DNA from 2 places in the Sphingobium sp. TomTYG46 genome. Region 1 is predicted to be linked to the other one. Evidence: riboswitches for the same ligand, from Rfam matches in the RefSeq annotation. Region 1 holds a riboswitch; the other holds the start of a gene.
What was found. Region 1 has a riboswitch for cobalamin ahead of ACZ5YV_RS15435 (DUF1636 domain-containing protein). Riboswitches for the same ligand answer to the same signal wherever they lie in the genome.
Positions count from the first base shown of each region.

Region 2: another riboswitch for cobalamin. It lies ahead of ACZ5YV_RS13505 (TonB-dependent receptor); the one in region 1 lies ahead of ACZ5YV_RS15435 (DUF1636 domain-containing protein).

Region 1 is NZ_AP027325.1:474,833-490,330, forward strand. Features, by position in the region: gene ACZ5YV_RS15400 (NAD(P) transhydrogenase subunit alpha part 2) at 1-263, opposite strand, end outside; gene cobU (bifunctional adenosylcobinamide kinase/adenosylcobinamide-phosphate guanylyltransferase) at 541-1,071, opposite strand; gene cbiB (adenosylcobinamide-phosphate synthase CbiB) at 1,068-2,030, opposite strand; gene ACZ5YV_RS15415 (threonine-phosphate decarboxylase) at 1,993-2,967, opposite strand; gene ACZ5YV_RS15420 (adenosylcobinamide-GDP ribazoletransferase) at 2,964-3,674, opposite strand; gene ACZ5YV_RS15425 (histidine phosphatase family protein) at 3,671-4,237, opposite strand; gene cobT (nicotinate-nucleotide--dimethylbenzimidazole phosphoribosyltransferase) at 4,234-5,250, opposite strand; gene ACZ5YV_RS15435 (DUF1636 domain-containing protein) at 5,247-5,654, opposite strand; cobalamin riboswitch at 5,815-6,004, opposite strand; gene ACZ5YV_RS15440 (formate dehydrogenase accessory sulfurtransferase FdhD) at 6,052-6,834, opposite strand; cobalamin riboswitch at 6,981-7,225, shown strand; gene ACZ5YV_RS15445 (HoxN/HupN/NixA family nickel/cobalt transporter) at 7,398-8,447, shown strand; gene cobW (cobalamin biosynthesis protein CobW) at 8,444-9,484, shown strand; gene cobN (cobaltochelatase subunit CobN) at 9,484-13,176, shown strand; gene cobO (cob(I)yrinic acid a,c-diamide adenosyltransferase) at 13,173-13,778, shown strand; gene bluB (5,6-dimethylbenzimidazole synthase) at 13,780-14,418, shown strand; gene ACZ5YV_RS15470 (alpha/beta fold hydrolase) at 14,536-15,399, opposite strand.
Region 2 is NZ_AP027325.1:13,185-28,682, reverse strand. Features, by position in the region: gene ACZ5YV_RS13530 (helicase HerA domain-containing protein) at 1-776, shown strand, start outside; gene ACZ5YV_RS13525 (low molecular weight protein-tyrosine-phosphatase) at 773-1,234, shown strand; gene ACZ5YV_RS13520 (malate synthase G) at 1,392-3,494, opposite strand; gene ACZ5YV_RS13515 (LysR family transcriptional regulator) at 3,605-4,498, shown strand; gene ACZ5YV_RS13510 (hypothetical protein) at 4,683-4,862, shown strand; cobalamin riboswitch at 5,219-5,464, shown strand; gene ACZ5YV_RS13505 (TonB-dependent receptor) at 5,714-7,663, shown strand; gene ACZ5YV_RS13500 (hypothetical protein) at 7,893-8,135, shown strand; gene ACZ5YV_RS13495 (MaoC family dehydratase) at 8,174-8,626, opposite strand; gene ACZ5YV_RS13490 (helix-turn-helix domain-containing protein) at 8,943-9,692, shown strand; gene ACZ5YV_RS13485 (hypothetical protein) at 9,986-10,363, shown strand; gene ACZ5YV_RS13480 (hypothetical protein) at 10,398-11,288, shown strand; gene ACZ5YV_RS13475 (VOC family protein) at 11,332-11,862, opposite strand; gene ACZ5YV_RS13470 (N-acyl-D-amino-acid deacylase family protein) at 11,918-13,669, opposite strand; gene ACZ5YV_RS13465 (hypothetical protein) at 13,942-14,253, opposite strand; gene bktB (beta-ketothiolase BktB) at 14,453-15,498, opposite strand, start outside.

The DNA.
Region 1 (15,498 bases):
AGCATGCGATCGGTGATCATGAAACCGCTCACAAGGTTCACCGTCGCGCAGAACACCGCGATGAAGCCCAGGGTCTTGGCCAGAGGCGTCGCCCCCGCCTCACCCGTGATCGTGATCGCCCCCACAATCACAACCGCCGCGATCGCATTGGTCAGCGACATCAAAGGCGAGTGCAAAAGCGGCGATACCTTCTTGATCAGCTGAAAACCCAAAAAAGCCGCCAATATGAAGACGAACAGATAATCTGCATTGAAAGCGTTCACTGAATTATCCCCTGTCCAGAAACCGCGATCTGATCACCCTGGCGGTCTTCCAATTTCGCCCAGGTTTGGAACATATTGCCCCTGCCATGATCGCTGGCTCCTATAAAATCCCTCCACGCACTATTAAACATGCCATATTGATCCAGTAGATCGCAGGCAAGCCGGTCAGAGGCATTTATCACATAGGCGATTCGCGCAACGAATTTATTCGACCTCTACGATAAGTAGGCCTGATAGCATCCGCGATTTTCAAAATGGCTTGCAGCCGCGGCCTTCTTCATCCGCTTTGCTTGAGCATCAGGGGCAGACCAGCGGCGACAAATACCACCCTGTCGCAAGCGGCGGCCACATGCTGATTAAGCAGGCCCGCTTCGTCTCTGAAACGGCGGGCAAGTGCATTTTCCGGGACGATGGAGAGGCCGACTTCATTGGCGACCAGCACGATGGGAACCGTGCAGCCGGTGATGGCGGCGATCAGTTCTCCGCTCCACCGGGCAATGTCTTCGCCAGCCAGCAGCAGGTTGGACAGCCAAAGGGTAAGACAATCGACTAGGATCGGGCCAGATGGCGGGCGCGCGTGGGCATTCCGGATCGCGGCGGGCAGATCAATTGGGGCTTCGACCGTTCGCCAGCGCGCGTCGCGGCGGGCGCGATGCGCAGCGATCCGTTCGTGCATTTCAGCGTCGTACACCTCGGCCGTCGCGATGTAGGTCATGATGCCCGGCAGGGCTTCGCACTGCGCTTCGGCATGGCGGCTCTTGCCCGAACGGGCGCCGCCTAGCACGAGCAGCTTCTGGAAAGCGGTCATCGGCCGATCCCTGCGATCAGCGCCGTCGCGAGCCAAAGGAGCGCGCAGGCGCGAACATAGAGCGCCAACGCGGCGCGAGCTGCGGCGGGCGTAGCTTCGTCCCCTTCCCCGCCGATCCATGGCTTGGCATGATATTGGCCTTCATAGGCGACCGGCCCGGCAAGGCGGATGTCCAGCGCGCCCGCCATCGCCGCCTCCGGCCAGCCTGCATTGGGCGATGCGTGACGGCCATGGTCGCGCCAGAGAATGCGCCAGCCGCCCATGCCCCCGACACAGATCAGGACGCCGGACAAGCGCGCGGGGATCAGGTTCAGCAAGTCATCAAAGCGAGCTGCGGCCCAGCCGAAAGCCGTAAACGGCTCCTCCCGGTGGCCGATCAGGCTGTCGGCGGTGTTGACCGCCTTATAGGCCCAGATGCCGGGCAGGCCACCGACGAGCAGCCAGAAGAGCGGCGCAACGACCCCGTCGCAGAAGCTTTCGGCGAGGCTTTCTATTGTGGCGCGGGCGACGCCTGCCTCATCGAGGGTGGCGGTATCGCGTCCGACGATCTGGCTGACGGCGCGGCGGGCGGCGAAGAGATTGCCTGCTTCTAGAGCCTGAACGACGGGCAGGACATGGTCGAACAGACTGCGCTGCGCAAGTGCTGGCCAAGCGGCGAGCGCGAGACCGATCCAGGCCCAGGAGCCGAGGAAGTGGCGAATAAGCTGTTCTGCGGCCCAGCCTGCTGCGATGGCGGTCGCGAGGAGGAGGAGCAGCGTGATGATACCGCCGAGACGGCGGCGCGTGGTGCCGAAATGGCGCCGGTTCAAACGGCCCTCGCAAGCGGTGATGATCCGGGCGAAGGCTCCGACCGGGTGGCCGATACGGGCGTGCAGCCGGGCTGGCCAGCCTAGCACCGCATCGATGATCATAGCGGTCAGCTCAACCAAGCGCTTCGTCCAGCCGGGACATGACGGCATCATCGGCGGGCAGACCGAAGCGAAGCCAATGAGGGTAATCTTCGAACGGGCGAGTGAGAATGGCGTGGCGCGCGAGGCGGTCGAACAGCGGGGCAGCATTCGGCGTGTCGACCAGGCGGAATAGGGGGCAATCGCCCCGCGGGATGAACCCGTGGCGGATAAGTAGCGCATCGAGGCTGGCGGCGCGGGTAGAAAGGGTCGCGATCGTCTCATCAATCCAGCGCTGGTCGCGATAGGCAGCGCGGCCAAAGTCGATCGCGGCGGCGGATAAAGGCCAGTCTCCCAGCAGCCTGCGGCAGGCGGCGATGATGGGGGATGGGGCGAGGAGGAAGCCCAATCGCACACCCGCGAGCCCGAAGAATTTGCCGAAGGAACGGAAGATGAGTAGGCGGCGGTGATCCGCGACTTCGGCCGCCATGCTGGCACCGGACATGCAGTCGGCAAAGGCTTCATCGACGATCAGCCAGCCACCTCCCCTTTCCTGTTGAGCCAGAAGCTGCTGCATTTGCGCCCGCATATAGAGGCGGCCGTCGGGATTGTTGGGATTGGCGAGCAGGAGGGCGGTGCCGGGTGGTGCGTCTTCCGGTTGCTGCAACGGGCGCGAGTTTGGGGAAGCCTGCGCATGGGTGCGGTAGGACGGCAGGATATGGCAGGCGGGCGTATCGATCAGATGGCCAAGCAGGCGCAGGCCGGTTTCGCTGCCCGGCAGTGCGCAGATGTGATCGGGGGACACGCCAAAATGAGCAGCGGCGGCCTGTTCGAGATCGGCAAGTGCTGCGGGATCTGGGAGGGATTGCCAGTCCGGGGTGATCGTGGCGGTGCCGGGCCAGGCGAGCGGGTTTATGCCGGTAGAGAGATCGATCCAGGGAAGGCGCGTCTCATAACGTTGACGCGCGGCCGACAGACGACCGCCATGCCAGTGGAAGATGTCACTCATCGTGCCAGCACCAGTGCAGCTAGCAGGCCGCTTTCGATAAGTTCGATCCCGGCGCCATGGCCATCTCCCGAAATGCCGCCGATCCGGCTGCGCAGCCACCATCCCCAAAGCGGGACGAGGATAGCGGCGGACAGGAGGGCGGGAATGATCAGGCAGAGGGCTAGGGCCAGCAGCGTCCAACCTAGCAGATGCATCGGACTGATGCTTGCACGGAAGCGGCTGGCCAGGCCCTCATGGAGCGGCGGGAGCCAGAGGGTCCATGCCAGTGGGCCGATCCGGGCGACGAAGGGCACGGCGATGATGGCAATCGGCGCGACATGGTCCGCGCAAAGGCGCAGCAGGACGAGCTTCGCCAGCAGTTGCAGGACGATCGCGACGACGCCGAAACTGCCGATATGCGGGTCGGCAAGAACGGCGGACAGCTTTGCCCGGTCGCCATGCGCTGCCCCTGCCCCGTCAGCAATGTCGCCAAGGCCGTCGAGATGCAGCGCTCCGGTGATGGCGACCCAGGCGATGAGGCCAAGCAAGGCGGCCATCCAGGGATCGGCAAGCAGGCCGATCGTCATGGCGGCAGCGGCGGCGAGGCCCACGACGATGCCAGTCGCAGGGAACCATCGGATCGCGGCGGCGAAGTCCTTCTCCTCCGCGCGCACTTGCGGGAGCGGCAGGCGGGTCATGAGTTGAAGCGCGAGGATGAGGCGGGTCATGTTACAAGCCCGGTGATCTGCGCGCTGGGATTGTCCCCCGGCCAGATACGCAGGCTAAGTAGGGCGCCATAGGGAAGGTCGATTGCCCAGGCTTGCTGGTAAGTGAAGCCACACAGGGTAGTCAGCGCGCCACGTATCGCACCGGCATGGGTAAGGACCAGCGAGGGCCGGTCGATTTCGCCAAGTGCCGCCTTTACGCGCAGGCAAAGGCCGGACCAGCTTTCCCCTCCTGGCGGAGGATTATCGTCCGGGAATGACCAGAAACGACCAATTTCCTCGGCAGGGAGAGTTGCGGGATCGGCGCCCTCCCACGCGCCGAAATGCAGTTCGCGCCAGCGCGCGTCGATGTCGTGCGGCACCTGCCGGGCGGTTGCGATCAGGGCGGCGGGGGTGCGGGCGCGTGTCAGGTCGGAGCTGATCAGGCGGTCGAACGCAAGCGTGCGGGATCGTTCAACGCAAAGCTGCATCGCGGCCGGGTCTGGCGGCATGTCCATGTGACCGAGCAGGAGGCCGGGCGTCTGTGGCGCCGCGTGGCGCATCAGGTGGAGCGTGAGAGGGCTCATAGCGCGTTAGCCACCGCCGCTTCGGCGAAGGTTGCCATCTGGTCATGCGCGGCGAGGGCGGAGCGGATGAGTTGCGCCGCGACCGCCGCGCCGCTGCCTTCGCCGAGGCGCATGTCGAGATGAAGCAGGGGGTTCAGGCTGAGCTTTTCGAGCAGCCGGGCATGGCCTGCTTCGGCGGAGCAGTGGGCGGCGAGGCAGTGGGCCGTAATGGCGGGATTGTCGCGCGCCAGAGGGGCGATGGCCGCGCCGCAGATGAAGCCGTCGAGCAGCACCGGCACGCGCATCAGGCGCGCGGCGAGGATGGCGCCTGCCATCGCTGCAATCTCTCGCCCGCCGATGCGGCGCAGCGTTTCGAACGCGTCGGCGCAATGGGGGGCGTGCAGGGCGTGCGCGATCTGGACGGCGTGCGTCTTGCCGACGAGGGCGGCTGCGTCGATGCCGGTGCCCCTCCCCGTCCAGTCCTGCGCCTCGCCGCCAAAGGATTGAAGGCACAGCGCGGCGGCGGGGGTGGTGTTGGCGATGCCCATCTCTCCGGTGAAGAGCAGCTCGCAATCTTGCACGACGGTGGCGGCGCCCGCGTTCAGGGCATCAAGGCACTCCGCCTCCGTCATCGCGGGGGCTTCGCATATGTCGGCAGTGGGTTTATCGAGGGCGAGCGGGACAATAACCAGTTCGGCTCCGCAGGCGCCCGCAAGCGCGTTGATCGCCGCGCCGCCTGTCTGGAAGTTCGCGACCATCTGCGCCGTGACGGACGCCGGAAAGGCGCTGACGCCGCGCGCGGCGACACCATGATTGCCCGCGAAAATGGCGGCGCGGATGCGATCCGCGCGCGGGCGTTCGCGACCCTGCCAGCCTGCCATGAAGAGGGCGATATCCTCCAGTCGGCCGAGCGATCCGACGGGCTTTGTCAAAGATGCCTGCCGCGCCGCTGCCGTTTCGATCGCCGCCGCATGAGGTTCGGGGAGATTAGCGAGCGCGGCCTGAAAATCAGCGCGATCCTGAAAGTGGATCATGTGCAGACGAAGCCTTCAGGCGGCGTGCGGACGACGAAATGGCCCTTCACCCCCTGCGGCCATTCGGCGTAGCGAACGACGCCTTCTTCGCTGGCGGCGTGGCGCAGGGCGTAGTCGAGGATCGCGCGGGCGGCCTCTGCGTCCGGGGTGAAGTCGCCCAGAACATAGCCGACTTTGCCGGGACCACGCACATGGACGGTGCAATGACGCTGGCAGGCGAAGAGGCAGGGCATGTCCTGCACGGCAACCGCATCATAAGCAGGCTCGGCCGTCTGAAGATCGCGCATGGCCTCAACCAGCAGCGCGCCGCCGCGTTGCCCTGCCCCATCTTCCCGCTGGTCAGCGGACAGGCGGCAGGTCGAGCAGACCACCACCGAAGCTCTGTTTTCGACCGCGCACAGCATCAGCGGCCCGCTTCCATAACCATATCAACATGAAAGACCGTCATCATGGTCCTCCCCGCAAAATCGAACCGCAAACGGCCCTGCCCGGCCGTATGGCGAGCAAGGCGGTGGCTGTCGTCCGCGAGGGGAACCCCGTTCGTCCGGCACACCCTGTCCGGTCGAAGAACGACTGCGTCAGGCAGGTCTCCTGGCTCACGGGTCACTGCGTCCCGGCCGCCTTCTCGGGGGAAATCTTCCCCCAATGGCTGCGTGGCCGGTCCACTCACCGCTTACAGTTGCAGGGGCAGCGCGGGTGTTGCACCCGACTTCCCTTTTGATCCCCAAGGGGAACCTGTCGCGGGGCTGCTGATAAAGAGGCGGCGGCGCGTCCGCAAGCGGTAGATGGAGCGGCGCTTCGTCAGTCGGGCAAGTCGCCCGCCGCGAGTACGGCATCGGGCCGGGCAAGCACGACTATCGGCAATCCGGAGCTGGCCGCGCGCTCGGCGGCCAAACGGGTCGGGGCGGAGATGGTGACGAGTAACGGGCAATTGGCGAGCGCAGCCTTTTCCACCAACTCAAAGGAACAACGGGAGGACAGCAGCGCGAAGCCCCCATCCCAGGACAGTTGCTGCCGCCGCATGGCCCCGATCAGCTTGTCGAAAGCGTTGTGGCGGCCCGCATCCTCATAAGCGAGTCGGATCGTGCCGTCAGCGCCCGCCAGTGCGGCAGCGTGGACGGCGCCGGTTCGCCTGTTGAGCGGCTGATGCGCGGAAAGATCACCCAGCGCATGGAAGATCGCGTCAGGCTTTGCATCGCAGCGGGCGGTGATGGCAGGCAGCGGACGCATCGCCTGTTCAAGATTTTCAACACCGCACAGGCCGCAGGAAGAGTCCGATACGCGATGGCGGACCCGGCCGAGCAGCCCCTCCGCACGATCGGGCGGCAGCGTGGCGCGGGCTACAAGGCCCTGATCGGTCGCATGCACATCGACGTCCAGCGGCGGGTCGGAGGGCAGGATCAGCCGCTCGGCAAGGGCGAACCCCTGCACCAGTTCCGCGATATCCGCGGGGGTTGCCATCAGCACGGCATAGCCGATGCCGTTGAATTCGATGGCGACGGGAACCTCCTCCGCCAGTTCGCGCGTAACCGGCGATGTGTCGCCATCGGGCGCGATCCGGGTGAAGGAGAAAAGCGAAGACATGCGTCCGGTCTAGGCGGAGAGGACAGGCGCGGCAATATGGCGCGGAGGGCTGCGGCCATGTCAGTCCGGTGCGTATTTCCCCGCGGCCGGTGTCATTTCAATTTCATCGCCTTGCCCGCTTCCCTTTGGCGGCCAAGCCATCTATGCACGGCATCGATCGCGCCGGTGCCCGGAAGGGCTTCAAAGGGAATGCGGTGCGGGCTTCTGTAGACGGAGCCCAAATCCGCGGCTGTCCCTGCAACTGTAAGCGGTGAGCGAGATGCATAGCGACCTTCCGGTACGACCGGGGGTCAGCCACTGGGCCGGACGCTAAATCATGCGAGGCCTGGGAAGGCCGTGTGTCGAGCGATGACCCGCAAGCCAGGAGACCTGCCAGCGTCTGGTCGCTCTTGCTTTGGCCCAGGGGATGGCCGGGGCACGGTATTCCGTCTGAGCGACGCGTGCGGCGGGGCCGCACCGGCATGCGTGCCGGGCGCTATATGGTGTCCGTCCGGCGTATCATGTCGGCCGCTTGGCGGAGGTCCCGTTCAGGTTCGCTGACGCCGACGGGAGCCATGTCTAAAATGGCGATACAATTTCCGGCGCTTCGCCGCCGTGCCACTGTCATGTTCGCGGTTTTGATCGCCTGCAATATCGGCCTGTGGCTCTTTGCCCTGCTGATCTTTGCGGGCAACACGATGATGCTGGGCACCGCCCTGCTCGCCTGGAGCCTGGGGCTGCGCCATGCGGTCGATGCCGATCATATCGCGGCGATCGACAATGTGACCCGCAAGCTGATGCAGGAAGGGCAGCGGCCGCTGACCGTGGGCCTGTGGTTTGCGATCGGACATAGCGCGATCGTGCTGATCGCCGCCGTGCTGATCGCCGTCGCCGCCAATGCGCTGAGCAGGGTCGAGGCGGCGGGCGAGATCGGGGGCACGATCGCCACGGTCATCTCTGCCACATTCCTGTTCGCCATCGCGGCGATGAACCTGATGATCCTGCGATCGGTCCTGAAGACCTTCAACCATGTTCGCAATGGCGGCACCTATGTCGATGAGGACATGGACATATTGCTGGGAAACCGGGGGCTGCTTGCGCGCCTGTTCCGGCCGCTCTTCCGGCTGGTCACGCGAAGCTGGCACATGGCGCCGCTGGGCTTCCTGTTCGGCCTCGGCTTCGACACGGCGACGGAGGTCGCGATCCTCGGCCTGTCGGCGGGTCAGGCGGCGAGCGGCCTTTCGATCGCGACGGTGCTCATCTTCCCCCTGCTCTTTGCCGCAGGCATGGCGCTGATCGACACGGCGGACGGGGCGCTGATGATGGGCGCCTATCAGTGGGCGTTCGTGAAGCCAATCCGCAAGCTCTACTACAACATCACCATCACGCTGGTGTCCGCGCTGGTCGCGATCGTCATCGGCGGCATCGAGGCGGCGGCGTTGCTGGGCGACAAGCTGGGGCTGACCGGCGGCGTCTGGTCGGTCGCGGCCGATCTGGGTGAGCATTTCAACAGCCTCGGCTTCTTCATCGTCGGCCTGTTCGCGGCCTGCTGGCTGGTGAGCTGGATCATCTACCGCTGGAAGCGCTTCGACGAGATCGACGTGCTCCTCCCCAATCAAGGACAAACAATATGAGCAAGGTTCCCGCCACGGTCATCACCGGATTCCTGGGCGCCGGAAAGACGACACTGATCCGCCACCTGATCGAAAATGCGGGCGGGCGGCGGCTGGCGCTCATCATCAACGAATTTGGCGATGTCGGCGTCGATGGATCGCTGGTGAAGGGCTGCGGGGATGAGACGTGCCCCGATGAAGACATTATCGAGCTGGCCAATGGCTGCATCTGCTGCACCGTGGCGGACGATTTCCTGCCGACGATGCAGCGGCTGCTGGACCGCGACGTGCCGCCCGATCATATCATCATCGAGACATCGGGGCTGGCGCTGCCCAAGCCGCTGGTGAAGGCGTTCCAGTGGCCCGATATCAGGACCCGCGCGACCGTGGACGGGGTGATCGCCCTGATCGATGCGGACGCTCTGGCGGCGGGGCGCTTCGCCCACGACGAGGCAGCGTTGGCCGCTGCCCGTGCGGCCGACCCCACGCTGGATCATGACAGCCCGATCGAGGAACTGTTCGAGGATCAGATTGCCTGCGCCGACCTGGTACTGCTGAACAAGAGCGATCTGGTCGAGCCGGACAGGCTGGCGGAACTGGAGCAGCAACTGGCCGGGGAAGTGCGGCCGGGCGTGCGCATCGTCCGCACCGCGCGGGGGGAGATCGACCCGGCCATCCTGCTGGGTCTCGACGCGGGCGTCGAGGAGCAAATCGACGCACGTCCTTCCCATCATGACGATGAGGGGGATCATGATCATGAGGATTTCGACAGCTTCGTCGTGGAACTGGGGGAGCTGGGCAATCCCGCACCCCTGCTGAGTGCGCTGGAGGAGGTCATAGCCGATCATGACATCTTGCGGGTGAAGGGCTTTGTTGCCATTGCGGGCCGTCCGGCGCGGCTCGTCATTCAGGCTGTGGGACCGCGCATCCAGCAACATTATGACCGGCACTGGCAGGCAGGTGAGGCGCGTAGCTCGCGACTGGTGGTGATCGGTCAGGCGGGGATCGATCGACTGGCGATCGAACAGGTGCTGATGGGCCAGATGGCGGTCGCCTGATGCATTTGCTGACCGCCACGCCCGGCACTGTCTCCAATGGAGAGGAAGCGATCGACCTTGGCCAGACGCCGGGCGACATCGTGCTGCTGACCGTGGCGGACAGCGACCTTGCCTGCTTCGCCAGCGCAGCGGCGATGCTGGGGGATGGCGCGCCATCCATCCGGCTGGCAAACCTTCTCCAGCTGAAGCATCCCTATTCGGTCGATCTCTATGTCGAGAAGGTGATTTCTCACGCGAAGTTCGTGTGCGTGGTGTTGCTGGGCGGCAAGAGCTATTGGCCCTATGGCATTGAGGAAATTGCCAATATTGCGCGCGACAAGGGCATCGCGTTTGCCGCGATAGCGGACGGGCGGGAGGATGATCCGGAACTGCGCGCCGCCTCCACCCTGCCGCCGGACATGTGCGATCGGCTGCGCGATTATCTCCGGCAGGGCGGCATTGCCAATGCCACGGCATTTCTGAAGACCGCCGCCCGGATCGCAGGACTGGAGGCAGGAGCGCCCGACGCGCCGGTGCCGGTCGCCGACGCGGGGCTGTACCTGCCCGGCGTCGAACGGCCGACGCTGGAACAGGTTAGGGCTGGCTGGATATCGGGGCAGCCGACAGTGCTGTTCCTCTTCTATCGCGCCTTGCTGATCGCGGGCACTCTGGAAGCGGTGGACGCGATGGTGGCCGGGTTGCGAGCTGAAGGGCTCAATGTCCTGCCGGTCTATGTCCGGGCGCTGCGGGAGCCCTTTGCTCGAGACTTTCTGGATGGGGTGATTGGGGCGGTTCAGCCCGACGTCATCCTGAACGCCACGGCCTTTGCCGCGTCCGCGCCGGGCGAACCGCGTACGCCGTCCATATTGGAGAAGGCCGACTGCCCCGTGCTCCAGACGCTGTTCGCCAGCGCGGAACAGGCCGCGTGGCAGGACAGCGCGCGGGGGCTGGGTCCGCGCGACCTGGCGATGCATATCGCCTTGCCCGAAGTGGACGGACGCCTGTTCACCCGGGCGGTCGCGTTCAAGGCCGCCGCCCGATTTGATGCGAGGACGCAATGCAGCATCGTCGTGCCGCAGCTTCTGGCCAACCGTGTCCGCTTTGTCTCTCAACTGGCTGCGAACTGGGCAAAATTAAGCCGAGCGCCTGTGGAAGATCGCCATGTCGCGCTGGTCCTTGCCAATTACCCGAACAGGGATGGACGGATTGGCAACGGCGTGGGGCTCGACACGCCGGAAAGCGCTGCGGCGATCCTGCGCGCGCTAGCGGAGGCTGGTTATGCGACGGGCGACGCGCCGACCGATGGCGCGGCGCTGATGCGGCATATGACCGGGAGTGATGCGACATGCTCGCTCCCGTTGGCGGAGTATCGAGCGGCGTTCGATGGTTTTCCGGAGGGCGTCCGAAAGGCCGTCACTGAACGGTGGGGCAAGCCAGAGGACGATCCATTCTGCCGCGAAGGAGCTTTCCGCCTGCGGGTGCATCGTTTCGGCCATGTCGCCGTCGCGGTGCAGCCCTCTCGCGGCTATGATGTCGATCCCAAGAGCAGCTATCATGACCCGGCGTTGCCGCCGCCGCATGCCTATCTGGCCTTTCATATCTGGCTGGCGCAGGAATTTGGCGTCCATGCGGTGGTGCATGTGGGGAAGCATGGCAATCTGGAGTGGCTGCCCGGCAAGGCCATCGCGCTATCGGAAAACTGCTTCCCGGAAATCTGCGCCGGGCCGATACCGCAAATCTACCCCTTCATCGTCAATGATCCGGGGGAAGGCACGCAAGCCAAGCGACGGATCGGCGCGTGCATCATCGACCATCTGACGCCGCCGCTGACACGTGCCGAGACCTATGGCCCGTTGAAGGAACTGGAGGCGCTGGTCGATGAATATTATCTGGCGGCGGGGATGGACCCGCGCAGGCTGGAAACGCTGCGCCGGGACATATTGGCGCTGGCGGCGTCTCAAGGGCTGGACAAGGATGCGGGCGCGCAGGGCAGCGGAGACGATGCCTTGGCAGCGATCGACAACTATCTGTGCGAATTGAAAGAAATGCAGATTCGGGACGGATTGCATATCTTTACCCGCTCGCCCGAAGGTGCGCTGCGCCGGGACTTGCTGATCTCCCTCGCCCGCTGCCCCAGGGGTCTGGACGAGGATCAGCAATCGCTGCTGCGGGCTCTGGCGGACGATCTGGAGTTGGGCTTCGATCCGCTGGATTGCGGCATGGGCGCTTCATGGGAAGGCGCGCGACCGGAGGTGCTGGGCAGCGTGGCGGACGATGCGTGGCGCAGCGTGGGGGACACGGTCGAGCGGCTGGAACTCTACGCCATCCAGCTGATCGACTATGGCAAAGAAGCGCCGGGACCGCATAGCGCGGCGGTTCTGGGGGCTGTGAGGAAACAGCTTGCGCCTCGCGTGGATGCCTGCGGCGACGCGGAAAAGGCGGGGCTGCTCCGCGCACTCGATGGCAAGTTCGTGCTGCCCGGCCCTTCCGGCGCGCCCACGCGCGGGCGTCCCGATGTGTTGCCGACCGGGCGGAATTTCTATTCGGTCGATACGCGCGCGGTGCCGACCGTGGCCGCCTGGAATCTGGGCCAGCGGTCGGCCGACCTCATCGTGCAGGACTATCTCCAGCGCGAAGGCGATTATCCCCGCGCCATGGCCCTTTCCGCATGGGGCACGGCGAACATGCGCACGGGTGGGGACGACATCGCGCAGGCATTGGCCCTGATGGGCGTGCGGCCCCGGTGGGACTGGGCATCGGGGCGGGTCGTCGGATTTGAGGTGATGAAGATCGCCGAGTTGAACCGACCGCGCGTGGACGTGACGCTGCGCGTGTCGGGCTTTTTCCGCGACGCCTTTCCCGAACAGATCGACCTGATCGACAGCGCCGCGCGCGCCGTGATGGCGCTGGATGAACCCGATGAAGACAATCCCGCTGCGGCGAGGCAGCGGGCGGAGGCGGCTGCGCTGATTGCGGAGGGGACGTCTGAAAAGGCGGCGCTGCGTCGCGCCGGGGCTCGCGTTTTTGGATCGAAGCCGGGTGCATATGGTGCGGGTTTGCAGGCGATGATCGACGAGCGGTTGTGGCATGATCGATCGGACCTTGCGAACATCTATCTCGATTGGGGCGGCTATGCCTATGGTGGCGGGGTCGAGGGCGACGCGGAACGAGACCTTTTCAGCCAGCGCCTGAGCGATGCCGACGCCCTGATCCAGAATCAGGACAATCGCGAGCATGACCTGCTCGACAGCGACGATTATTACCAGTTCGAGGGCGGGATCGCAGCGGCGGTCGAGCATCTCTCCGGCCGCAAGCCGCTCAGCTATCATAATGACCATAGCCGACCCGAGCGGCCCGTCGTCCGCACGCTGGAGGATGAGATCGGCCGGGTGGTGCGGGCGCGGGTCACCAATCCCAAATGGATCGCGGGCATGATGCGGCACGGTTACAAGGGCGCGTTCGAAATGGCCGCCTCGGTTGATTATCTCTTTGCCTTTGCCGCGACGACCCATGGCGTGAAGGATCATCATTTCGACGCCGTCCACGCCGCCTTCATCGAGGATGAGGTGGTGCGCGGCTTCATGGCGGACGCCAACCCCGCCGCGCTGCGCGAAACCGCCGCGCGCCTCCGCGAAGCGCTGGACCGGGGGCTGTGGCGGCCACGGTCGAACAGCGCGGCCATGCTCCTCGCTCAACTCAAGGAACCGACATGATCGAACGCACCCCCGAACAACATGCCGAAAAGATGAAGAAGAAGCAGGCCGCCCATGACAAGATCATGGCCACCAAGACGCAGGAAAAGGGCCTGCTGATCGTCCACACCGGCAAGGGCAAGGGCAAGACGACCGCGGCGCTGGGCATGGTCGTGCGCGCGATCGGCCATGGCAAGAAGGTCGGCGTCGTCCAGTTCGTCAAGGGCGCAATGACCACCGGAGAAAAAGTCGTGTTCGATGCGTTTCCAGACAATGTCACGTTCAAGCCCATGGGCGAAGGCTTCACCTGGAACACGCAGGACAAGACCCGCGACATCGCCCTCGCCCGTGAAGCATGGGACGAGGTAAAGCGGATGATCGCCGATCCGGCCTATGATATGGTGCTGGCAGATGAGCTTAATATCGTCCTGCGCTATGACTATCTGCCGGTGGGGGAAGTGGTCGAGGCGGTGACTGCGAGGGACGAAATGAAGCATGTGCTCATCACCGGCCGCAATGCGCCCGAAGCGCTGATCGAAGCGGCCGATCTCGTCACCGAAATGACGTTGGTCAAGCATCCCTTCCGCAGCGGCGTGAAGGCACAGGCAGGAATAGAATTCTGACATGAGTGGACCCGCCATAACCCCGATCGACAGCGCGCAGTTCGAGGCGCTGGTGCGGGCGCGGCGGGACATTCGCCATTTCAGGACCGATCCCATCGACGAGGGCGATGTCGAATGGCTGCTAAGCATGGCGCATCGCGCGCCATCGGTCGGATTATCGCAGCCATGGCGCTTTGTGCGGATCGAGACGGAGGGGCTGCGGGAGAGGCTGGCGCTTCATGTCGATGCGCAGGTGAGGGAAGCGGGCCGGGAGTATGAGGGCGATCAGGACAAGCTCTACCGTAGCCTGAAGCTGCACGGCCTCCGCGAGGCGCCAGTGTTGTTCGCAGTCTATTGCGACGATGGGACGGAGACGGGCCATCATCTGGGCGCCGCCACCATGCCCGAAGCGCGCCGCTATAGCTGCGTCATGGCGGTGCATACGCTGTGGCTGGCGGCGCGGACGCGGGGGATCGGCATGGGTTGGGTGTCGATCATGGAAGCGGAAGGCGTGGACGCGATGCTGGACGTTCCGGCCAGTTGGGAGTGTCTTGGGCTGCTCTGCCTCGGACGGCCGGAGAGCGAAGAGGATGCCCCGGAACTGGAACGACGCGGATGGGAACAGCGGACGGATTGGCATTCAGTGGTGGTGCGGCGTTAGCGCAACCCGCTCCCACCTATTCGCCGTTCGGGCTGAGCCTGTCGAAGCCCCTCACTTCTCTTCAAGGAAAGAAAAGCCCTTCGACAAGCTCAGGGCGAACGGGGTGGACGATTCTCCCTACCCCTCACCCAACAAGAACCCCAGCACCAATGTTTCAAACCGTTCCTTGCATTCGATCATCGCCCAATGGCCGCATTTGGGGAACACATGCAGTTCCGAGTTCGGGATCACCCGCATCGGGAACAACGCGCCATCGAGCGGGCTGACCTTGTCGTCGCGGCCCCAGGTGATCAGCGTGGGCGCCTGAATCTTGCCCAGATAATCGATCCTCTGCGACACGCCCGGCCCGCTCATCGACTGCGCGATGAAGCCCAGAGCCGCGCGCGTGTACATCTTGCGGCTGCTCTCCATCGTCACCGGTTCGAGCGCGGCCTTGTAGCGCATGTCGATCAGTTCGTCGGTAATGATCGATTTGTCGTAAACCATCGATTCCAGCCAGGCGATGATGTTCTCGCGCGTCGGGTCCTCGATGAAATCAACAAGTCGGGTCAGCCCTTCATTGGGAAAGGTGGAGGTGATGTTGAACCCGATCCCGCCGATGGTGATGTAGCGCTGCACCCGCTGCGGATGAGATGCCGCGAGATGACCACCGACAATGCCGCCATAGCTGTTGCCCAGCACATGTGCTCGATCGATGCCAAGGCCGTCCATCAGCGCAACCACCGCATCGCGCGCCACCGCTACCGGATCGCCATTCACAGGATCGCTTTTGCCATAGCCGGGCGCATCAACGATGATCGTGCGAAAATGCTGGGAAAAGAGCGGCAGATTGCCCTGAAAATTCGCCCAGCCCGTAACGCCGGGGCCTGATCCATGTAGCAGCAGCAGCGCGGGGCCTGATCCAGCCTCATGATAATGAAGGCGGCCATTGGCGGTTTCGAGAAAACGACTGGTCGCTTCGAAGCTGAGATCGCTCATCATCTGCTCTCCATGTTGTTATTCGCAGAAGGGACTAGCCCTGGGGCAAAGCGGGCGCAAGCAAGCCGTCGCTGCCCACTTCCCTTTCGCGCGCATCGCCCT
Region 2 (15,498 bases), 420 kb from region 1:
TACGCGATCTCGAACGCGGCCGTTTCCTCGCGCTTGGCCCCGCCATCTGCCGCCGACCCGTCGCGGTGAAGATCGGCACGGTAAAAACCAGCACGCGCGGCGGCACCCACAAGCTGATGCCGCCGCCGGTCGCCGCGACCGAAAATTTTCAGGAACTGCTGTTCGCCGGTGCAGGCGAAGAAGACGCTCTACCCCCTCCCCCGCCCCGCGCCGATCCGCCGCCGCTTCCTGCCGAGGAACTGATGCGCGCGCTCGCCACCGCGCCGCTCGCCAAGCCCACCGCGCCCGAACTCGACTTCGGCCAAAATGAGCCGGTGGTCATCGCCGTGCTTGAAGAAATCGTCGCAGACCTGGGCGATGCGCAACCCAGCGTCTCCACCCTCTATCAGGATTTCGGCGTCCGCTGCCGTATGAAGGGCTTGCGCACGCCCCCGTTAGACCTCTCCGCCTTCCGCAAGCGTTTCGCCATGGCGCAGGCGGGCATGCTCGACGCCGCTGACCCCCGCTGGGAAGACGCGATGAAGGCCGCCCAGCCCCTGCCCGAAGACATGCTCGCCCCCTTCCTCCTCATCGCCCGCGCCGCGATGCAGGGCCTCCCCTGCCCGGATGACGCCGCCCTCGCCCGCGCATACGGCACCAGCTCACCGGGCCGCGTCCGCCGCCTGATCGACTATATGGAAAAGATCGGCGTCATCGTCGCCCGCACCGATTTCGGCGGCCGCCGCTCGATCGGCGTGCCGCAACTCGGCCTCTCGACGGCGGCAGCCGAAGGATGAGCACCTCCATCCTCTTCGTCTGCCTCGGCAATATCTGCCGCTCGCCCTTGGCCGAAGCCGCCCTGCGCGCCGAAGCTGAACGCGCTGGCCTGCCCATCGAAGTGGACTCCGCAAGCACCGGCGACTGGCATGTCGATTGCCCGCCCGACAGCCGCGCCCAGGCCGTCGCGCTGCGCAACGGCATAGACATATCCACCTATCGCGGCCGTCAGGTCACACCGCAGGATTTCCACCGCTTCGACCATATCTTCGCCCTCGACGCGGAAAACCTCAAAAACCTCCGCAGCATCCGCCCGTCAAATGGCACTGCCGACCTCCGTCTCCTCATGGACCTGATCCCCGGCCGCGAAGGCACCAGCGTCACCGACCCCTATTTCGGCGAGGACGAAGGCTTCGATGAGACATGGGATGACGTCACGAGAGCAGCCCGCGCCCTGATCAAACACCTCCAGGGCTAATTTTCACGCGGAGACGAGGCGCCGTGGAGACAAACCAGCCCGCGCAGCGCATCCCTCAAAAACCTCGCTTCCCACGCGAAGCCAGCAAGATGCTCCCACTCACCTTACACGCACCCTCTCCGCGTCTCGGCGCGAAAACCCAAGCCCGAACGACCATTCAAGCAGGCATCTTCACCCGCGCCCGATAGGCATGCAGCAACGGCTCGGTATAACCGTTAGGCTGCGCCACCCCCTCAAACACCAGCGCCCGCGCAGCCTGGAAGGCGATGCTCTCCTCCTCCCGCCCGCTCATCGGCTGGTAAAGCGGATCGTCCGCATTCTGCGCATCGACCTTGGCCGCCATCCGCCGCAGCGCCGCGTCAACCTCGTCAGCCGAACACACCCCATGCAGCAGCCAATTGGCGATATGCTGCGAAGAAATCCGCAACGTCGCCCGGTCCTCCATCAGCCCCACGTCATGAATATCCGGCACCTTGGAGCAGCCGACGCCCTGATCCACCCAGCGCACGACATAGCCCAATATCCCCTGCGCATTATTATCCAGCTCGTCGCGAACATCTTGCGCCGACCAGTTCGCCCCGGCCGCTAGCGGGATCGTCAGCAGCGTGTCCAACCCCGCCACTGCTTCAGCCTTCCGCTCCTCCTGCCGCGCAAAAACATCAACCTCATGATAATGCGTAGCGTGCAAGGTCGCAGCCGTCGGCGAAGGCACCCAAGCCGTATTCGCCCCCGTCATCGGGTGCCCAATCTTCTGCTCCAGCATGTCCGCCATCCTGTCCGGAGCCGCCCACATGCCCTTCCCGATCTGCGCCTTGCCCGAAAGCCCACAGGCAAGCCCGATCTGCACATTGCGATCCTCATAGGCCTTGATCCAGGCCGCACCCTTCATCTCGCCCTTGCGGATCATCGGCCCCGCCCGCATCGACGTATGAATCTCGTCACCCGTACGATCGAGGAAGCCCGTGTTGATGAACACGATCCGGTCCCGCACCGCATGGATACAGGCGGCGAGGTTGGCCGAAGTCCGCCGCTCCTCGTCCATCACGCCGACTTTCAACTGATGCCGCTCCAGCCCCAGCAGATCCTCGATCGCGTCGAACAGGTCATTGGTAAAGGCGGCCTCCTCCGGCCCATGCATCTTGGGCTTCACGATATAGATGCTGCCCGCCCGGCTGTTGACGAACCGCCCGCCGCGCCGAACGTCATGCAAAGCAATCAGGCTGGTAACGATCCCATCCAATATCCCTTCGGGCGCCTCGTTCCCATTGGGCAGCCGCACCGCAGGCGTCGTCATCAAATGCCCGACATTGCGCACGAACAGTAAAGACCGTCCCGGCAGCGTGAACGCGCTTCCATCAGGCGCGACATAGGCCCGGTCGCCATTCAACCGCCGCGTCATCATCGCGCCATTCTTCTCGAAGCTGTCCTCCAGATCGCCCTTCATCAGGCCGAGCCAGTTGGCATAGGCTGCGACCTTGTCCGCCGCATCGACCGCCGCGACCGAATCCTCCAGATCGCAAATGGTGGACAGGGCCGATTCCAGAACGACATCGGCCAGATGCGCCGGGTCATCCCGCCCGATCGGATGGCTTGCGTCGATCACCAGCTCAATATGCAGCCCATTGTTGCGAAGCAGGATGTTATCCCCTGCCCGCCCGGCAAGTTGCGCGGGGTCGCGCAAGACCGGCGTGCCACCCGCCCAATCCGCCCAACTTCCTTCCGCCAGAGGAACCGCCCGATCCAGGAATGCCTTGGCCCACCCAATCACCTGTGCGCCGCGCGCTGGATCATAGCCTTTGCCCGCCGCCGCGCCGGGGATCGCATCGGTCCCATACAGCGCATCGTAAAGGCTGCCCCAACGCGCATTGGCCGCGTTCAACAGGAACCGCGCGTTGAGGATCGGCACCACCAGCTGTGGCCCCGCCAAGGTCGCAAGCTCTGCATCCACCCGGCCCGACCCGATGGAAAAAGGCGCAGGCTCCGGCACCAGATAGCCAATCTGGGTCAGGAAAGCCCGATAAGCCTCCGCATCAAACGGCCGCCCCGCTTGCTCGCCATGCCAGCTGTCGATCTGCGCCTGAATCGCGTCGCGCTTTTCCAGCAGAGCCGCATTAAGCGGCGCGAACCGCTCGAAAATCGCAGCCACGCCCTGCCAAAATGCTTCCGCTGCGATCCCCGTCCCTGGCAGGACTTCTCCATCGATAAAGCGCGCCAGCTCGGCGGCGACCATAAGACCCGATTTCTCGATCATGCCGTCCATGGGCAACTCTCCATCCAAAATACTGTGACGAAAGCCTATAGACCCCTCTCCATCCTCGCACTAGACAACAAGAACTCAAAGCATCTGTTCCTCACAGGAAAAGATCATCGATGGATCCCGATTATCTTCTCTTCGCCCGCGCGGTGGAGGCAGGCAGCCTTTCGGCGGCAGGCCGCATATTGAACATCTCGCCTGCCATGATGTCGAAACGCATCTCCCGGCTGGAAGCGCGCCTCGGCGTCCGCCTCATCCATCGCACCACGCGCCGCCTTGCCCTGACGGAGGAAGGCGCCAGCCTGCACCGCGACCTTGTCGCCATCCTCGACGCCATCCAGCAGGCGGAGCAACGCGTCACCAGTCGGCACCGGAGTGCGTCCGGGCCGCTGCGCATTTCGGCTCCCACCTCCTTCGGCCGCCTGCATGTGGCACCTCATGTCGGCCGCTTCCTGGACCTCCATCCGCGCGTCGACCTCGAACTCAACCTGTCCGACGCCTATGAAGACCTGCTCGCCGAGCGTATCGACGTGGCGATCCGCATCACCAGCGACATTCCTCTCCATTTGGAGGGGCATCATCTCGCCACCAACCGCCGCATCCTCTGTGCCAGCCCAGCCTATCTCGCCGCGCATGGCATTCCGGACAAGATCGCCGACCTCCCCCGCCACCGCCTGCTCGCGGCCGATGGACAATTGCCCTGGCGGCTGGTGAATGGCCGCGCACGCAAGCTGATCGATGGCCAAAGCCATGTCCGCACCAACAGCAGCGAAATCGTGCGCGAACTTGCCCTTACCGGCGTCGGGATCGCCTTGCGCTCGCTCTGGGACGTGGGCGACCTGATGGCGAAAGGCAGCCTCGTCCGCGTCCTCGATAGCTGGGAAGGCCCCGTTGACCTCGCCGTTCACGCCGTCCACCCCCGCGCCGCAGGCCGTCCCGCCGCCGTGGACGCCTTCATCGGCTTCTTGCGCGAAACCTTCCGCGATGCATCGTGGAACCGGGGCGGCTGATAGCAAGAAGCACCTTAGCGCCACCCGCTTAACTGCCTGAAAAGCGCAGAAATCCTCTTCTGAAATCATTTGCAAGCCTGCTGTCAAAAAACAGAAGCTTTCCGGAGTTAACCTGCGTAATGGCGGCGGGAAACAGGCCGATGTTATCGTTCGAGCCATAAGAGATTGAGAGAGGATAAGGGCCATGCGCCCCAATGACGCGTCACATTTTTCCGCCTGCGCCGCCCAGGAAGCGCGGCAAGCCAGGGAAGCCCGCCTGCGCGGCGCCGACCAGGCAACCATCGCCCTCCACAACGAACGCGCCGTCCGCTACCAAGCCATGGCCCTACGCCTCCAACGAGAGCGCGGCGCGACCCTGAACTGACTTGGCGCGACAAGCGGGCGCACGTCATCCCCTCCCGTCATGCCAGCGAAAGCTGGCATCTCAAGCGACCGCACGCGTCCTCACCCGGAGATCCCAGCTTCCGCTGGGATGACGAACTGTGAAGAGCAGGAATACCCACCTCATCCCCTCTCCCCTTCAGGGGAGAGGGTGCCGAGCGTAGCGAAGGCGGGAGAGGGGACTGTAAAGCAACCAGCGTCGCTCCCCTCTCCCTAACCTCGATGAGAGTCACGTGCCTCTCATCGACCCCTGAAGGGGAGAGGGAACAGACCGTTCATCACCCCCCCCTTGCCCAACCTCCACACCTCCGCTATCGCCCCCATCACCCGGGCAACCCCTGGGGAAATGATCGCGCCGGTGCCTCGAAAGAGGCTTAAAAGGGAACATGGTAAAGGAGGCATCCACCTCCCCAAGCCAAGGCTGTCCCTGCAACTGTAAGCGGCGAGCGCGATGCACATCGCCCTTCCTCAGAGGCAGGAAGGGCAAGTCACTGGGCCGGACGCTAAATCCTGCGAGGCCTGGGAAGGCCGTGCATCAAGCGATGACCCGCGAGCCAGGATACCTGCCAGCGTCTGGTCGCTCTTGCCTTGGTCCAGGGGATGGCCGCGGCACGGTGAACTCCGTCTGAGCGACGAACGAGCGGCAAGAGGCCGCTTCGGTGACGCTGGCGGCCGCCTTGGGGGCGTCCGGCCGCCTGCGTGCGCCGGTCGTCGCCAGACGACAGGTCTCTTGCCGGATGTCGCCAGACGCCCGGAGTGCATGATGTGAAACTACCCAATCCTTTCCACCGCGCCGCCTGCGCGCTGACCGCCACTTTCCTCCCCTTCCCCGCCTTGGCCGCCGACGCCAATGACGCGAGCGACGATGCCAGCACCATCATCGTCTTCGGCCGGGGAGAGGACAAGATCGGCACCGCCCATGCGGCCAGCGAAGGCAGCGTCGGCGGCGCGGACCTTCTCGTCCGCCCGCTGCTGCGCGTCGCCGAACTGCTCGAAGCCGTGCCGGGGCTGGTCGCGGCCCAGCATTCGGGCAGCGGCAAGGCCAATCAATATTTCCTGCGCGGTTTCAATCTCGACCATGGGTCGGACTTCACCACCTATATTGACGGGGTTCAGATGAACTTCCGCAGCCATGGCCATGGTCAGGGCTATCTCGACCTCAACGGCCTCATCCCCGAAATCATCGCGCGGGAGGATTTTCGCAAAGGTCCCTATCGCGCCGATGGCGGCGACTTCGCGCTTGCGGGCGCCGCCTATATGACCACGATCGATGGCTATGACCGACCATGGGTCGCGGCGGAGGGCGGATCCTTCGGCTGGCGCAGGCTGGCGTCGGGCGGCACGGTAAAGGCGGGCGCGGGCCATCTCACCCTGGTCGCGCAGGCCAAGGCCTATGACGGGCCATGGCAGGAGCCTGAACATCTGCGTCACTATGCGGGTTTCGCCAAATATACCCTCCCTGCCGGAGCCGGTAAGATCGACGCCACGCTCCACGCCTATCGCGCGACATGGCGTCCAACCGAGCAGATACCCGAACGGATCATCGGCACGCCGCTCTGCCCCGATGTCTTCTGTTCGCCCGATCCGTCAGCGCGCGGCGAAACCACGCGGATCATCGGCAATCTCGCCACCGTCCAGCCGACATGGCGCGCCAATCTTTACGCGCAATTCTACAACTGGACGATGTTCTCCAACCCCACCTACACCGATCCCGACGGCACCAGCGCGCAGATCGAGCAGTTCGACCGCCGCTGGGTCCTCGGCTTCACCGGCGAAAAGCGGTGGGATGTCGACCCGGCGCTGCAATTGAAGCTGGGCACGGAAAACCGCTATGACGCGATCGGCAATGTCGGCGTCAACCGCACCGCGAACCGCGTCTTCCTCTCCTCGCTCGGCCGCTGTCGCGTCAAGCAAGGGTCAGCCGCGCTCTATGGCGAAGCGACCGTGACGCCGCTCCCCGGTCTGCGCATCACGGGAGGCCTGCGTGGCGACTATTATCATTATGATGTCCGCAGCCGGGACGCCGTCGCCGCCGCGTTGGGTGAAGGCAGCGGCTCGGACACGCTCATCTCGCCCAAGGCGTCGGCCGCATGGGCGATCACGCCGCAGGTCGAACTCTATGCCAATTGGGGCCGGGGCTTCCATTCCAACGATGCGCGCGGCGCGGTCAATGTCGATACGCCTGTTCCCATGCTTGTGCGCGGCACCGGCAAGGAATTGGGCGGCCGCCTGCAACTGCCCGGCTTAACCTTCACCGCGACCTATTGGTGGCTGAATGTCGGCAGCGAACTGCGTTTCGTCGGCGACTCCAACGCGGTCGAACCCAGCGGAGCCAGCCGCCGCCATGGCTATGAGCTTGTCGCCTTCTGGCGGCCGCTCCCCTGGCTCGCTTTCGACGGCAACTACACTGCCAGCCACAGCCGCTACACCAATGGCGACCATATCCCCAACGCCTTCAAAAATGCCGCGTCCGCTGGCGCAGCCATCGTGCTTGACCCATGGGAAGCCAGCATCCGCGTCCGTCACCTTGGCCCTTCGCCACTGATCGAGGACAATAGCGTGCGCGATTCCGGTAGCACGGTCGTCAACGCCCGCGCCGCGTGGAAGGGAAAGCGGGTGCAAGTCTATGCCGAACTGCTCAACATCCTTGGCAGCCGGGACAAGGACATCGCTTATTATTACGAATCCTACCTTCCCGCCGCCGATGCGGAGCCTGTCGAAGGGAGGCTAAGCCGCGTGGTCGAACCGCGAACGGTAAGGGGCGGCATCAAGTTCAGCTTCTGATGCTGGGGAAGGCCGCATCCAGAAAGACCTGCGGCCTTCCCGATCAATGGCTTACATAATGAACGGCGGTGTTCATAAAGTAAAAGTGGACAGGGCAACAGTCAAACCACAATATAATACACGTTAAATACCCGTGGAAATTTTGAGACGTAGTTGACGTCTTTTCTCCTCTATGCAACTTTCCCCTCGGCAATCTGGACAGAGAATCAGTTGCCTGGAGAGGATGCCAATGAAGCACGCACCATTAAGGGGCGCCGTTTTTCACGCGATATTGCGTGACTGCCTGGAAGCACAGCGCGCGCCCAAGGAAACAGAAATACAACTGATCGCCTGCAAAATATGGCAGGACAGTTTCGCGGCGATCACGAACAAGAACTGGCACGACCTCGTACCCGGTGGCGAGGAGTATGAATACACCATCAACGCCGCGCGCATGGCCTTCGGTCTCCACGCGACCAACACCGCAGCCTAAATGGATAGCCCAATCCGCTTACTCCGACGATTGCCGGATCAAAGCTGGAATTGGGTTATCCATTCGCAGATGAGGGCGGGCTTGCTCTCACCTTCTATCTCTACCGTCGCCTCGGTAGTCAGCTGAAGCTGCCCCGGCCGCTTTTCGACGATCTCCAGCGGCTTGAACCTTCCGCGCACACGTTTGCCGGATCGAACGGGCGCCAGGAAACGGAGCTTGTTGCTGCCATAATTAATCTCCGTAGCGCCGTCGGGAACGACGTTGCCTCGCGCATCGGCGCACAGGTGCGGCAAGAGTGAAAGCGTCAGGAAACCATGAGCGATCGTCCCGCCAAAGGGTGATTGTTTCGCGCGTTCCGGATCGACATGGATATATTGATGATCCTTGGTCGCTTCGGCGAACTGGTCGATCATATCCTGACTGACCAGGAACCAGTCCGACACGTCTTCCTCGTCCGCCCGCGCCTGAAGATAATCGAGAAACTGGCTCATTCCATTCACCCCCCACGCTGCTCCTAGAGCGAAACTATGCACAAGCATGCGCGAATGCGATAGGAAAATGCTCCAGTGGGGCGAGGGTCAGTTGGACCTTGTCAGCGGCGTCGAGTTACTTACCCTTCCTAAAAGAATAAGCTGGAGAGGCCATGACTGGAGAAGACAAGAAGCTTCGGCTGCACGAAAGCCGTGCAGCCGAAGAGTCGAGGGATGGATATCGATCGCGGAACCATCCACGATCGAACATCGCGGGATATGATCTAGCGCCGTGGCCGACCCATATCATCCTTGCAGCGTGGGAAGGGATCATCTGATGAGCCCCTGTCATCCGTCCAACGACCCTTTCGGAATGGAACATGAACTGCTGCTGGCGGCGCTCCGACGGAGACTGCGAGCAGCGGGCCTGACCCAGGCCGACGTCGCGAAAAAGCTTGGCGTGGGCACCGCTACCGTCAAACGATGGCTGCATGGACGCGGGCTGGGCCTGCGCACCTTGTCGCAACTGTGCGCGCTCGCCGACACCACACTCACCGAAATCGCCGAAGAGGCCGCCGTGCGCGATCGGTCATCGGACAAGCTGACGCTGGCGCAGGAAAAGGCGCTGACCACAAGCCCCGAATTATCGACCATATTCTTCATCATCGTCACGGGTTGGCCGGTGTCCGAAGCCGAGGAAGGCTTTGGCATACCGCCCGAACATATCGCGCAACATGTCGAACGACTGGAAAGGCTGGCGCTGATCGATCGCCTGCCGGGAGGACGTCTGCGCGCGCGACTGGACCCGGCCCATGTGTGGCAACGCGAGCCCATGCGCAGACATTTCGAACAGCATATGAAGCATCTGTTCTTCAATTTGAACTATGGCGACCCCGATACGATCTTCGGCGTGGAAACGGTCAAGCTGTCGCCCGTGGGCGTCGCGCGCGTCGCGGAAAGGATCGAGCGTTTCAGGTCCGAACTGCGGGAAATCGCGCAGGCGGATCGCCGCACCTCGGCCCTGCCGGGGGAATGGCACGCTGTTCTTGCAGTAGCATGTCCGGTGGCGCCGCTGAAACCTCGCTGATTGTGGATGATACTTGACGAAGGGATCATTTCAAGACACGCTGCATGCAAACGAGATGGCTCGGCCGAAGAGCTGATCGGTGGCCGAAGCTGTCAGGAGAGGATGCAGAAAGGGCTCGCGGCCATGCGTCGCAGATCAGGCTGCATCATGAACAATATAATGGCGGAACACCGCCAAACGTCCGCTTTCGGATGCGCATACGCGTGTTCGGTCCCGGATGGTGGACCGGGCTTCTAAACGAAGCACGGCCTATACCGAGGGATGGCATCGCCCGACGAAAGGAAGGGATTGCCATGCGTTCATCTATTGCCGTTGCGTTAGCGGGCCTATCATCGCTCGGCCCGACAGCGGCTCTGGCGCAGACTGCCGACCCGGCCACGCAGGCTGCGGTTCAGGGGCAGTTGGCCGACCTCATGGTGACAGCACAACGGCGCGATGAAAGCCTGCAAAAGGTGCCCGTCGCCGTGACCGCCATCGGGCGGAGCAAAGCGGGCAGCTGCGCGTCACCACGTGCAATCGTAATCTGGCGGCCAACCAACCGGATGACCGCTTATGGCAAGGTATCCACCGGCAATGTCACGAGCGGGATATTGAGCGGCATTCCCTACAAAGCAGATATGTTGACCGCAGCTACGAACGCGGGTGGACCTATGGTGTCGAACTTGGGGTGAGTTTCTAAAAGACAGAATGAAGAGGAGAGAGATGATGGAAAACGAGATCGCAGCGCGTGTAAGCAGCGCGGATTTTGCATATTATAATGGCTCGGGACCGGGCTTCACGACCGAAAGCTCCGTCTTGATCAGTTCTTCGCCCTATCTCAACCACCCGCAACTGCGCGCGCTGATCGCTCAGGAGATGCTGCGGCGGAACGGGGCTGAACTGCCTAACACGGCCTATATTCCCGACGTCGTGAAGATATTAATGGAACTGGAAAACTGGCCCCGCATCTTCCAGCTGTTCGAGGAAGAAAAGGCGCGACTTCCTGAATTCAAGACCTGGCTGGACGGCAAAAAGGTCTCGCTCTTCAAAAATGAGGAACTGGCAGGGGCCGAGCCCGGCACGCTACGTGCTGTAATGTACGATTTCGTGGTCAATAGCGGCTATAATATGGACCATTTCTTCCAGGGAATGGAGATAGAGACCGATTTCGACTTCTACATGAAGGAACGGACTCATACACATGACATTGAACATATGATCACGGGTTTTGAAACCAATCATGCCGGTGAAATAGCGTTGCTGGCAGCGAACATGCGAGCGCTTTATAAGTATTTCACACCCGAACTCGCATCCTTCTTCAACCGCGTCAGCTCCTATCTGCGCGCCAAGACGATGATGAAGAGCGGGCTATTCTATCCTGATTCGGTGAAGATAGAGCTGGACGCTGAAGACATTGGCGCAGCACAGGGTCGTAACTGGAAGCATCCCCTCTTCCTAATCCCCTATCGCGACTATCTCGACTGGCAGGTGACAGATATTCGCGAGGAATTCGGCATCACCAATCCGCCAAAGCCCGGTGAATGGGCATGGACCACCGCGATCAGCGAAGACCCGAGGCCGAGCCATCAGGGTATGCCCTCCATGGCGGCGGAGTAAGATCACGATTGGCACTGCCCCTCTGATGAGGGGCAGCCGCCTACTACATTGCCGCGAAGTCGATCACCGTTACAGGCTCGCTGCCGTCCCAGTCGCGGGCCGCCGCCATCCCAGCTTCGCACATGCCGCGCATGTCAGGGCCGCAGATAAATTCGAATAATTGCCCTGGCTCGCCGGGGACGCGCAAATAGGCGACGCGCGTGGCAGGATTATGCGCCGTGAAAAGCACTTCCATGCCCCCCGCCACCGCCGTTTCAACGGCGGCGTCCAGATCATCGACTATGCGGGCGATGTGATGAAGGCCCAGCAAGCGCGACCCATCATCAGCTCGATAGGGTGACGGAGCGTCGTTCGTAGCCTCTATCAGTTCAATTTGCACGCCGTCCTGATAGGACAATCCGACATGCATTGTGACCCGCGTCGGCTCGCCACGATATTGGCCATCCAGCGCGACATTGCGGAATACGGTCCATGGACCCACGCCCGAATGGTCAATCCAGCGATTTATGCTGGCATCGAGATCATCCACCAATATCCCGATCTGGTCGATCGCACCGAATTTAGCCAAATCGATATTCCCATTTGCAAGAATGGGGTGCGAACGGCATGCACCGCCCGCACCCGTTTCTTTATTCAGCGGCTTCCAACGAAGCCAGCGCGTCATTCGCCGCAGCGGTGGGCACCAGATATTCGCCCGGACGGGCGCCGGTATAGCTGTTGCCGTCGAAGGTCTTGACCCCATTCACCAGCGTAAGCCGCATGGGCGCCGCCGGACGGGTGAAGCGCCATGTCGTACCGCCGTCGCCATCGGGCACGTCGAACCGCTTTTCCATATTGCGATATTCGACCTCACTCAGGTTGAAGACGGCAATGTCGGCGCGGCGTCCGACCTTGATCTCGCCCGTATCATGCAGGCCAAAGAAATTGGCGAGCTTACCCGTCTTCACATGGATCGCCTGCTCCACCGTCAGCAAGCCTTCCCGCACATATTTGGTGAAGAGCAGGATATTCTCTCCGCCACCGCACAGCATCTGAAGATGCGCGCCCGCGTCGGAGATATTCCCAACCGTCTGCGGGTCCAGCATAAGCTGGATGGTCAAGTCCTCATCCTTCGGGAAGGGCGCCATATGCACGGTGGATTTGGTGCCATTCTCAAGAATCCACTGCGCCATCGCGTCCGAACGGTGCAGGCCACGCGACTCTGCAAATTCCTTCAAAGTGCCGCCCACGGGGCCGGTGCCATTTTCGCTATCCAGCAGATACAAGTCCTGCGGATTGTTCATCGGCGAATGCGGCCACGCCTTGGTGTCCCAACTCTCCCGCGCCCGCGCCCGCCAATCGGGATCGGCAAGCAAGCGTGCCTTCTCCTCATGCGTTTCGGCAAGGACAACCTCATGCCAGACATAGTCATTGGACTGGGCGAAGATCAGCGACTTGACAAGGCTCAGCGTGCTGGTCGGCGAGACATGCGCATAGCCTGGCCAGACATCGATCCCTTCTTCCTTCAGCTTCGCAAGGGTGTCCTGCAATCGGGGCAGAATATCCTTCTGGAATTCCAGCGTCGGAATGCCACCCGCCACCTGCATACGGATCGTCCGGCCTTTCGTCAGCCGCCCGAGCCGCTCCAGACTTTCCGGTCCGGTCTTGCGCATGAAGGTGTCGATGATGACCTGATAGGTGGTGCCGGGATAGCGCTCCATCACCGCAAATAGCGCTTCGAACTCCGCATCATCGGCGAGCAAAGTGGGGATGGCGCGGTCGTCGCCATCATGGTCGTGCAGATTGTCCGAGAGCCCAAGAGCGCCAGCGGCCAGCGCATCCTCCAGCAATTCGGCCATGCGGGCAATCTCTTCAGCCGTTGCCGCGCGATCCCAAGCTTCAACGCCCATCGCAGCGAGACGCAGGGCAATATGGCCGACGAACGCAGAGTAATTGGCAGGCAGGCTGATGTTGCGCGCCATCGACGCCTTATATTCCGACCACTTCTCCCAGTCCCAGGGGACGTTCTGGAGGAAGGGCTTCAAGGGAATATCCTCGAAGAAGGAGAAAATCTTGATCATCTCCAACTGCGCGGCCTTTTCCTTCGAAAGCGGCGCGGCGCTAAAGCCGCAATTGCCGAGGATCACCGTGGTCGCCCCGTTGCCGGGCAGCGGATCAAGGTCCGGTTGCCACCACATCGTCGCGTCATAATGGGTATGGCTTTCGATGAAGCCCGGCGTCACATAGCATCCACTGGCATCCACCACTTCCTCACCGGCGGCGGCGGTCAGACCCGCGCCGATCTCGGTGATCCTGCCGCCTGCCACGCGCACGTCAGCAGCATAGCCGGGCGCGCCTGTGCCATCGACCACCGTGCCGCCACGGATCAACATGTCCGTCATCTCTCTCTCCTCTTGAGGCTTGTTTTCCCTCGAGCCGAAGCCGTTGCATCTGTGTCGCCAGTTCACCGGTGATCGTGCTGGATGCAGGCTATCGCGACCCGGCCGACCACCGCAAGTTCACCTTCGGACAAGTAGGTCGCAGGATCATCGGATGATCCCGATCAGGATTGATCAGTGATCCCATCGGTCGGGATTTGGATGCATCGATCAACTGGAGGCCATTCAGGCCCGGCGGCGCAAAGCGCCCTGATCAGGACGCGAACACTTGCCCATTAGGCCGCCGATTGAAGCCCCGCCTCGACTCCCTGATCCGCAATGCCCGCAGCGGTCGAGAACCGTTCAGGCTCCATCATAAGTGTGACAAAATGCCACCACGCAGGGGTAGCGGGACGTAGTGCCAACAACTGCCCCTGGCGACGCACCGCGACCCAGCGGCCATCTTCGCGTTCAAATTTCCACTGGGGATCGCAATTGAGCGGAACTTGTTCGAATTCAGGCGCACCATTCTGCCGTGGACCGATCGCCCGAAGCTGACTGGGAACTTCGCGGCATGCGCCTCCGGGAAACTCGACGAGAACGGACATGATCTACTCCATGCCAGCGGGTGGTCAAACCGCCGCCTCGTCCAAACGCACGACAAGTGATTGAGTTCTCGAAATATTGGGAGGACATGACGCATCATGTTCAGGATAGGACCGTCGGAAGCAGCAGAGCTGCTTTCCTACGGGCATCGACAGTCAGGCCGAACCCCGAATGTCCGGGGTTCGGCGTGACATTCAATTGTCAGTCGACATTCTCGATCACCAGCGCGATGCCCTGGCCGCCGCCGATGCACATGGTGATAAGGGCATAGCGGCCGCCGATCCGCTTCAGTTCATAAGCGGCCTTGATCGTCAGGATCGTGCCAGTCGCGCCGACAGGATGACCAAGCGCGATGCCCGATCCGTTCGGGTTCAGCTTTTCCCCATCGAACTGCAACGCGTTGGCTACCGAAAGAGCCTGCGCCGCGAAGGCTTCGTTGGCTTCGATCACGTCCATCTGATCCAGCGTCAGCCCAGCCCGCTTCAGGGCAACCGGCACCGCCTTGATCGGGCCTTCACCCATATATTCCGGTTCCACGCCCGCATGGCCCCAGGCAAGGATCTTCGCCAGCGGCTTCAGCGCGCGCCGTTCCACTTCGCTTGCCGTCGCCAGGACGACGGCGGCCGCGCCATCATTGATGCCGGACGCGTTGCCTGCGGTAACCGTGCCATCTTTCTTGAACGCAGGACGCATGGCGGCCAGCGTCTCGGCGCTGGTGTCGGCACGGGGATGTTCGTCCGTGTCGAACATGGTCACGCCCTTGCGCGTCTTGACCTCGACCGGCACGATCTGTTCCTTGAACCGGCCTTCCGCGATGGCCCGCACCGCGCGCTGATGCCCTTCGACCGCCAGCGCATCCTGCTGTTCGCGCGTGATGCCATGCCGTTCGGCGCAGTTTTCCGCCGTCACGCCCATATGGTATCCGCCGCTCGCATCCTGAAGCCCGCAGACCAGCGCGTCCTCTACCGGATTGTCGCCCATCTTCCGGCCCCAGCGCGCGCCATGATCATGGTAAGGCACATTGGACATCGATTCAGCGCCACCCGCGACGGTGATCGACGCTTCACCCAGCTTCATCATCTGCGCGGCCGATATGATCGCCTGCACGCCCGATCCGCAAAGCCTGTTCAGTGTCAGCGCCGGAACCTCAAACGGAACCCCTGCCTGCAACGCGATAGTGCGCGACAGCATGCCATCGCGGGCGCTGGTCGGCATGACCTGACCCATCACGACATGCTCAACGTCGG